DNA from 2 places in the Methylobacterium phyllosphaerae genome. Region 1 is predicted to be linked to the other one. Evidence: riboswitches for the same ligand, from Rfam matches in the RefSeq annotation. Region 1 holds a riboswitch; the other holds the start of a gene.
The links. A riboswitch is a leader RNA that binds a small molecule or an ion and turns the genes downstream of it on or off. The one in region 1 is predicted to bind cobalamin.
Positions count from the first base shown of each region.

Region 1 (4,491 bases):
TGCGGCCCTCGGCCTGCAGCCGGTCGATGACCATCCGGTAGAAGGCGAAGGGCGGCTGCGGATAGTGCGGGTCGACCCAGGTGCTGAAGATGTCGCCCGACCGGATATGGATCAGGAGCTGATCGTCGGGCTTGGCCGCAAATGTCCGCGGCAGGCCGTTGAACAGGGGCCGGATCACATCCTGAACGATCGCGCGCGAGTCGATCGGGCCCTGCAGCGCCGTCACCCGCTCGAACTGCGTCGGATCGAAATACAAGCCGGACAGGAAGTAGCCGTCCGGCGGAAGCGGCTCGTCCGGCGGAATGAACGTGATGCCGTCGCAGGTCAGCCTCTGGGTCAGAAAGATCACCTTGCTGCGGTCGACCTTCGGGACCTTGATGTATTTCAGGTTGAGCGCCTTCGCGATCGAGACCGCGATGATGTACTGCACGAGGCAGTTGCCGAAGGCGCCGTTCTCGAACAGCGACAGGCCGACGAGGTTGCGGCTAGCGCGGCCAGGCGCGGCTTCGAGATTGTAGGTGACGTAGACGTTAGCGCCGGGCTTCTCGTTCAGGAGCGTGATGTCGAGCCCGAGCAGCGCCCGCAGGGCGATGAGGTCGATGGCGGCTTCATCGGCGCGGATGTCGACGCCTGCGACGAGCGCCGGATCCGGCACCGCGATCCGCACGAGACGCGCCCAGGCCCGCTCGTCGGCGCCGATGGCGGCCACGAGGGCGCCCGGCTTGGCGGTCCAGCCGACGATGTCGGGCGCGGACCACGTGACGCCGTCCTGCGAGACCTCGACGGCCACATCGCCGACCTCGGGCGCGACAGCATCCTGTACGGGTCGCAGCGCGATGGCGCGGATCGGAAAGCGACCGTCCAGATCGATCTCGAGCCAGGCGGTGCCTTCGTCCTGTACGATCCGGGGGGCGCGGCCGGTGGCGAGATCGACGAGGACCGGGCTCGGATCGTCTGCGAGGGCCATCGGGTCTCCGAGAACTGAGCGGAGGCGCCCATGCCGGGCCGGCCGGGCATCCGGTGCGGCGGTGCCCGCATCGGGGCGCGGACGTCAAGCCCGGCCACCTGCGAAGGGACGCACGGGAATCCGAACGGATCTGGCGCCGCTCCGTTGTGTCGTCGCCGGCATGCGTCTACAACGTGCCGGTGACGGTGCCCCGGCAACGGGGTGAAAAGGGAATGCGGTGAGGGGTTTCGCCCCGATTCCGCGGCTGCCCCCGCAACTGTGAGCGGCGAGCGCCTGCCAAGCGCCACCGGAGCGATCCGGGAAGGCGGTGGGCGCGCCGAGCCGCGAGCCAGGAGACCTGCCGTCGCAACAGGATCCCGCAATGCCGCCGGTGGGGCGGCTGGAGACACTCGACGATGACCGCTCAGACCCTCGCCCCCGTCGCCGCCGGTACCCGCTCGTCGGAGCGTCCGGTCGCCGTCGCGCTCGCGGCCATGCTGGGCCTCGGCCTGCTGTTCATGGCGGGTTTCTCGCCGGCGATCGCGTTCCACAACGCGGCGCACGACTTCCGCCATACCCAGAACTTCCCCTGTCACTGACGCCCTCGGCGCAGGGATGATCATTCGGCTTCTGTCGGCGGCCCTGGCCGCCGGCTTCTTCGCGGCTGCCGTTGTGACGGGCCTCGAACTCACGCTGACCTCGCCGCTGATCGTCGCGGCCGAGCGCTACGAGCAGCAGGAACCCTCGCATCAGGCCGCGAAGGCCCTTCCGATCGTGCTCGCCCATGCCGGGCATGACCACGCCGCACCCGCCGCGGCACCGGAATGGCAGCCCGGCCCCGGACTGCCGCGGATGGCCTTCACCGGTCTTGCGACCCTCGTCGGCGGCGTCGGCTACGCCCTGCTGCTCGGCGCGGTGATGATCGCCTGCGGCCGCGAGCCGACGCCGCAGGTCGGTCTCGCCTTCGCGGTGGCGGGCTTCGCCAGCGTCGCCCTCGCGCCGGGCCTCGGCCTGCCGCCGGAACTGCCCGGCAGCGCCGCTGCACCGCTGGCCGCGCGGCAGGCTTGGTGGGTGATGACCGCGGCGGCGACCGGAATGGGGCTCTACCTGATCACGATCCGCCGTGCTCTGATCACGATCCTGGGTGGCCTCGTCCTGATCATAACCCCCCACGTCGTCGGCGCCCCGCAGGCACCGGAGGCCGCGTCGGAGCTTCCGGCCGCGCTGGCCGCACAGTTCGCCGCCCGGTCGCTGGCGATCAGCTTCGTCTTCTGGATCCTGATCGGGTTGGGGCTCGGCTGGGCGTGGCAGGCGTTTTCCCGCGACACGCAACGGGGAACGGCCCGTGCCTGAGACCGTCCTGTACGTCTGCATGACCTGCCGCCGTCCGGATGACGATCCGGATGGACCGCGCGCCGGAGCACGCCTTCTGGAGGCGCTGCAGGCCCGGAGCGCCGGCACCCCGGACCTGCGGGTCGAGGCGGTGGAATGCCTGTCGGTCTGCAAGCGGCCCTGCACCGTGGCGGTCGCCTCGGCCGACCGCTGGACCTACGTCTACGGCGACATGGATCCGGCCGCCTCGGCGGAGACCATCCTCGCCGGGCTCGCGGCCTATGCGGCGACCTCGGACGGCATCGTGCCCTGGCGCGAGCGTCCGGAGGCCTTCCGCAAGGGCGTGATCGCCCGCATCCCCCCGTTCCCTGAACCCCGCCCGCTCCCCGCCGGCACCCTGGAGGCCGCGGAATGACCATCGTGAACAAAATCCCCTGCACCATCGTCACGGGCTTCCTCGGAGCCGGCAAGACGACACTGGTCCGCCACGTGGTCGAGAACGCCAGGGGGCGCCGCCTCGCCATCCTGGTCAACGAGTTCGGCGACGTCGGCTTCGACAAGTCCTTCCTCGCCGCCTGCGGGGTCGAAGGCTGCACCGAAGAGGCTATCGTCGAGCTGCCGAATGGCTGCATCTGCTGCACGGTCGCGGACGATTTCGTTCCGGCGCTGGAGACTCTCCTCGGCCGCGCCGAGCCGCCGGAGCACATCCTGATCGAGACCTCGGGCCTCGCGCTGCCGAAGCCGTTGGTTCAGGCGTTCCAGTGGCCGGCGATCCGCTCGCGGGTCACCGTCGACGGGGTCGTCGCAGTGGTCGACGGCCCGGCCGTCGCCGCCGGCGTCTTCGCGGACGATCCGGAGGCACTGGCCGCCCAGCGGGCCGCGGACCAATCGGTCGATCACGACAATCCGCTGGAAGAGGTCTTCGAGGACCAACTCCTCTGCGCCGACCTCGTGGTCCTCAACAAGGCCGACCTCATCGATGCCCCGACCCGCGCTCGGGTGCGTGCCGAGGTGGAAGGCCACCTGCCCCGGGCCGTGAAGGTGGTGGAGACCGAGAACGGCGTCATCGACCCGCGGGTGCTGCTCGGTCTCGCGGCGGCCGCCGAGGACGATCTCGATTCCCGTCCGTCGCATCACGGCGAGGGCGAGGATCACGACCACGACGACTTCGAGACCGTGGCGCTGCCCGTCCGCCCCGCGATCACGGCGGGCGATCTGGCGGCCCGGGTCGAGAAGGCAGCCGAGATCCCGGGCGTCCTGCGGATCAAGGGTTTCGCCGAGGTCGAGGGCAAGGCGATGCGCCTCGTGGTGCAGGGGGTCGGCCGGCGCGTGGCCCACCATTTCGACCGGCCGTGGAAGTCCGGGGAGGCCCGGGACGGCAACCTCGTGGTGATCGGCCTCAAGGGGTTCGACCAGCGCGCCGTCGCTGCGGCCCTCGCGGGATGACGGCCGCCGCGCGCGCCTGCGCGGCTGACGGCGGCGCGCCGGTGCGCGCGGCCGCGGTTTAGGGGCCGTCGATGCATCTCGTGCGCATCGATACCGTCTCGCTCGACGAGGGTGAGGCGGCGGTGGATCTCGGGCAGGAGCCCGGCGATCTGGTTGTGCTGTCGTTCACCGACAGCGACCTCGCGGCGGTCGGTCAGGCCCACGCCGCAGAGCCCGGTCTGCCGAGTCTCCGGCTCGCGAAGCTCGCCAAACTGCGGCATCCGCTGTCGGTCGACCTCTACGTCGAACGCGTCGTGGCGCACGCCAAGGTCGTGGTGATCCGTTGTCTGGGCGGACTGGATTACTGGCGCTACGGGATCGAGCGCTGCGCCGAAACCGCGCGGGCGCACGGCGTCGTGCTCGCGGTCCTGCCGGGCGACGACCGGCCGGACCCCCGTCTCGCGCCGTTCTCCACCGATCCCGCCCTCGCCGGGGAACTCGACGCCTATTTCCGTGCCGGCGGTCCCGGCAATCTCCGGCGCATGCTGCGATCCCTGGCCATCCGGCTAGGCGCCGAGGGGGCGGTCGAGCCTCCGCAGCCCCTGCCCCGCGGCTTTCCCTGGTGTCCGGGTTGCGGCGCTCTCCCCCTCGAAACAGCCATTGCCGCGGCTGAAACGGCGACCCCGCTCGACGGCGCGCCGTCGCCCGCCCATCCGCTGGCCCTGCTGCTGATCTATCGCTCCGCCGTGCTCGGCGGCGACACCGAGCCGTTCGTCGCACTCTCAGCC
Region 1 is NZ_CP015367.1:2,713,402-2,717,892, forward strand. It holds gene MCBMB27_RS12145 (discoidin domain-containing protein) at 1-967, opposite strand, end outside; cobalamin riboswitch at 1,134-1,326, shown strand; gene MCBMB27_RS12150 (CbtB domain-containing protein) at 1,363-1,545, shown strand; gene MCBMB27_RS12155 (CbtA family protein) at 1,562-2,299, shown strand; gene MCBMB27_RS12160 (DUF1636 domain-containing protein) at 2,292-2,693, shown strand; gene cobW (cobalamin biosynthesis protein CobW) at 2,690-3,724, shown strand; gene cobN (cobaltochelatase subunit CobN) at 3,796-4,491, shown strand, end outside.

Region 2 (4,491 bases), 1.1 Mb from region 1:
GCACTCGTTTGCTAAATGAGCATACCCAGAAATGGGTATCGAGGGTTCGAATCCCTCCGTCTCCGCCATTTAGCCCTAAGATGTTGTAAAAGCAGCGCTTTTATCGCTTCGTCCGGCCAGCTTTGGTGACACAGCGTCATCGTAGCCGTACGGGATGAGGCCAAAGGTGCGGCGCGCCGACCACCTGCAATGCCGTCGTGGGCGCTGGTCCGTGCGACTCAGGGTGCCAGCCCATCTCGTCTCCACGGTCGGACAGACCCATCTCGTCCGGGCTCTCGACACGAGCACCGAGGCTGTTGCGCGGCAGCGACGGTGGATCGCGCTGGCGCTGCTCTGGGACTGGATCGGTGCGCAGACCGTTTCGGAGGGTTGGCAGCCCGCCCGGGCGGCGGCCCTGACCGGTTCAGGACGGTCCCGCGACGATACCGGGCGCGAGTGCCCGGACCCAACGCCTCATTCTCTCCCCAAAAGACAACCCGAAAGGATGGCCGCGATCATGCTCATCCAGGGGGCTCATCGCGCCAGACCACAATGCTCACGACGCTGGAGCGCTGGTTGAAGGAGATCGATGGGTCCAGACCAAGCAATCTCGGATGCAGCACGCCCTTGCCGTCCGGGAGTTCGCACAAACTCAGCCGTCAAACTATGCCGTCCGCGGCGTGGATCGACGCACCGCGGGTGAGTTCGTCAGCGACGTGCTCCTGCGGAGTCGGGCGTCTCAGGCCATGGTCCATCGACAGATCGCGGCGCTCTCTTCGATGTGGCAGCGGCTCATCAAGCGTGGCTTTGTCGCCGACAATCCGTGGCAGGGCCAGGGTAGCTTCGCGAACGGATCGAGGCAGGAGCCATCGAAGCGCGCCGACACCGCTGATGAGCTTGTCACGCTCCTCACGGCTGATCCTGTGGCGATCATGGGCCAGCGGTAGGGGACGGTGCTGTTCGACCTCATGCGGGTCGGCTTACTGACCGGCTGCCGCATCAGCGAGCTTTGCCAGCTTCGCACCGCCGACATGCGCACAGAGGGGCGAGCGTTCCGCATCTCCCACGGAAAACGGAGAATGCCCGGCGCGTCGTACCAGTTCACGGATCAGCTAGGCCGATCTTGCAGCAGCGCGTTGCACGCTCGTCAGACGGCTGGGTATGCTCGGGTCTCACGCCCGCGGGGCCGGACGGGAAGCGAAGCTGGATCGTGGTGAAGCGATTTGCCACCTTTTGCCAGAAGGTGCTTGGGCCCAGCAAACAGGTCGATGTCCATAGCTTCAGACGATGCTTCGCAACTTATCTCCAACGGGCCTCTACGCACACCACAACAGTAAACAGCAGCGTTATCGCCGAGCTTATGGGTCACGCCAAGCCGCGCTCGGCCTTGCCGTATACGTGTCAGGACTCGGACCGGAGCAACTCCGAGCCGCCATCGAGGTTTAGATCGGGCGATCGAACCACAGGTGATCAAGCCTCTTATAGCCAAACCGTGTCGCTTCGCGTCCGGTCAAGTTCGGCAATGGGTGTGACGCGGTAATTGGCTCGATGCGCGGAAGCGACCGTTCGATAACGGCGAGGTTACGGACCCCGTCTGTCACAGCGAGGCCACACGCGGTCGCCGATCTTCCTCATGGCTTGACGTGGCCTGACAAGGCGACCGATGGTGACAGCGACGGTTCCCTTCGGGGATCAAAAGGGAACGCGGTGAAGGGCTTGCCCTGAAGCCGCGGCTGCCCCCGCAACTGTAAGCGGCGAGCCCAGCACCACCGCGTCACTGGATGTGCCTCATCCGGGAAGACGGTGCGAGGGCGGTGACCCGCGAGCCAGGAGACCTGCCGTCAGTCGTGGTCACACGCGAAACGCGTCGGGCGGGGTGTCCTGACGGGTGTCGAAGCGCCGGGCTGACGCTGGGCGTGGAGACCTCATTCGCGGTGACGTGCCACTCCCGTCGCCCGAGGCTCCCGTGTCCCGTCGTCCCACCATCCGAATGCTCTCGACCTGGTCGGGCGTCGGCCTCGCCGCCCTGGCGTCGGCGGCCGCAGCTCAGGACCGCTCCACGCCGAGTGCGGCGACCACCGAGACGACGCTGGAGGAGATCTCGGTCACCGCCGACACAGCCGTAGCCGCATCGCCGCGCGTCGGTCCGGCCGCGAGCGCGGGCTACGTCGGGGGCACGACCGGGATCGGTGGGATCAGCACCCCCGTGGCTTCCGCCAGTTCGGGTGTCATCACGGGCGCACAGCTTAACAGCCGTCCGGTGACGCGCCCCGGCGAGGTGTTGGAGTCGGTGCCGGGCCTGATCGTCACGCAGCACTCCGGCGAGGGCAAGGCCAATCAGTTCTTCTTGCGCGGGTTCAACCTCGACCACGGCACCGACATAGCCCTGTTCCTCGACGGCATGCCGCTCAACCTGCGAACCCATGCCCACGGACAAGGCTACGCCGACATCAACTTCCTGATCCCGGAACTCGTCGGCGCGGTGGAATTCCACAAGGGTCCGTATTTCGTCCGCGACGGTGACTTCGCCTCTGCGGGCTCCGTGCGGATCGACTATCTCGACACGACCGCGGAAAACGTCGCCCTGACCTCCATCGGCAGCTTCGGCTACAAGCGCGCGCTCTCGATCGCTACCGTACCACTCGGTGAGGGCAACCTCCTCCTCGCGGGGGAAGCCCAGGTCTACGACGGCCCGTGGGTGGTCCCGGACGCCCTGCGCAAGATCAACGGCGTGGCCCGCTACAGCCAGGGTACGCCGCTCGACGGCTTCTCGGTCACCGGCATGGCCTATGCGGCGCGCTGGACCGCCACCAACCAGATCCCAGAGCGCGCTGTGACGGAGGGGCTGATCAGCCGCTACGGCACGATCAACCCGACCGATGGCGGCGACACCTCGCGCTTCTCGCTCTCGGGCAAGTTCAGCGCAACGGACGACACGGGCGTGACGCGGGCCTCGGCCTACGTCATCCGATCCCAATTGAACCTGTTCAACGACTTCACTTACTTCCTCAACGATCCGGTGAACGGCGATCAGTTCCACCAGCTCGATCAGCGCATCATCGGCGGCGGCGAGGCCCTGCACATCTTCCAGGGCGACCTGTTCGGGAGGCCGATGGAAAACGAGATCGGCGTGCAGACCCGCACCGACTCGATCCGCGTCGGCCTGTTCAACACAACGAACCGGCAGTATCGCTCGGGCGTGCTCGACGACCGGGTGCTGGAGACAAGTGGAGCCTTCTACTTCGACAACCGCGTGCGCTGGACCGACTGGCTGCGCACCAGCGTCGGTTTCCGCGCGGACGGATACTACGCCAGCGTCGCCTCGGACACGCCGGCCAATTCGGGCAAGGCGCGCGATGGCATCGTCAACCCAAAGCTCGGCCTGACGCTCGGGCCGTGGTTCGACACCGAACTCTTCGTGAACTACGGCGGCGGCTTCCACTCGAACGATGTGCGCGGCGTGACCGCCACGGTGGATCCGACCTCCTCGCTGTTCAACACGACCCGCTCGCCCTTCCTCGTGCCCTCCACGGGCTACGAGATCGGCCTGCGCAACCGGTCCATTGCCGGACTGGAGACGAGCCTCGCCCTGTTCCGGCTCGATTTCGCCTCAGAGAACCTGTTCCAGGGCGATACCGGCACTACGGAGCCGAGCCGCCCGACCCGCCGCTTCGGCGTGGAATGGACCAACCGGTATGCGGTGACGCCCTGGCTCGCGCTGGAGGGCGACCTGACGATCACGAACGCTCGCTTCTCGGACTACGACCCGGTGGGCAACCGGGTTCCTGAAGCGCCGACGACCATCGCGTCGGCGGGCGTGACCTTCGGCGAGCCGCTAGGCTGGTTCGGATCACTCCGCTTCCGCTACTTCGGCCCCCGGCCGCTGATTGAGGACAACGCGATCCGCTCGCGGGCGACCGCGCTGTTCAACGGCCGGGTGGGCTACAATTTCGACAACGGCATCAGCGTCTCGCTGGACGTACTGAACTTGACGAACAGCAAGTCTGACCAGATCACCTACGCGTATGTTTCACGGTTGCCCGGCGAGCCCGCCGAGGGGCTGATCGACCGCGTGTTTCACCCGGTCGAGCCTACGGCGGTACGTCTAACCATCGCTGGAAAATTCTGAAGGACCGGTCCGGTCCACACGGGCTCGTATAAGCCCACCGAGTGCCCCGGAAGCGGTGATGAGGCTTTTGAGCGCTTTCGGGGGCGGGTGCGCCAAGCCGGAAGCCCTGGCAGCTCCGGCGGACCTGCCGTCGCGGGCCTCGATGCAGTGAGGCCGCCGGGAGGCTGCAATGGGCCCTATCTGAACAGCGGCAACTCTGCGCCGAGCACGCAAAGGCCGACCAGAAACAGGGAGCCACCCGCAGCTTCAAGAATGACGCGCAGACGGTCGCTGATGAGAGACGCCGCGGCAGAGGCCGTTCCAGCCACGAAGCAAGCCAGACTGATCAACGTCACCGCAGCGCCTCCACATCGGCATGGGACGCCTACGCTACGGCGTGAGGG
Region 2 is NZ_CP015367.1:3,789,356-3,793,846, forward strand. It holds tRNA gene MCBMB27_RS17315 (tRNA-Ser) at 1-68, shown strand, start outside; gene MCBMB27_RS30995 (DUF6538 domain-containing protein) at 155-559, shown strand; gene MCBMB27_RS17320 (hypothetical protein) at 594-926, shown strand; cobalamin riboswitch at 1,639-1,836, shown strand; gene MCBMB27_RS17330 (TonB-dependent receptor) at 1,970-4,108, shown strand.
Region 2: linked by a shared signal. The riboswitch ahead of MCBMB27_RS17330 (TonB-dependent receptor) and the one ahead of MCBMB27_RS12150 (CbtB domain-containing protein) in region 1 are both predicted to bind cobalamin.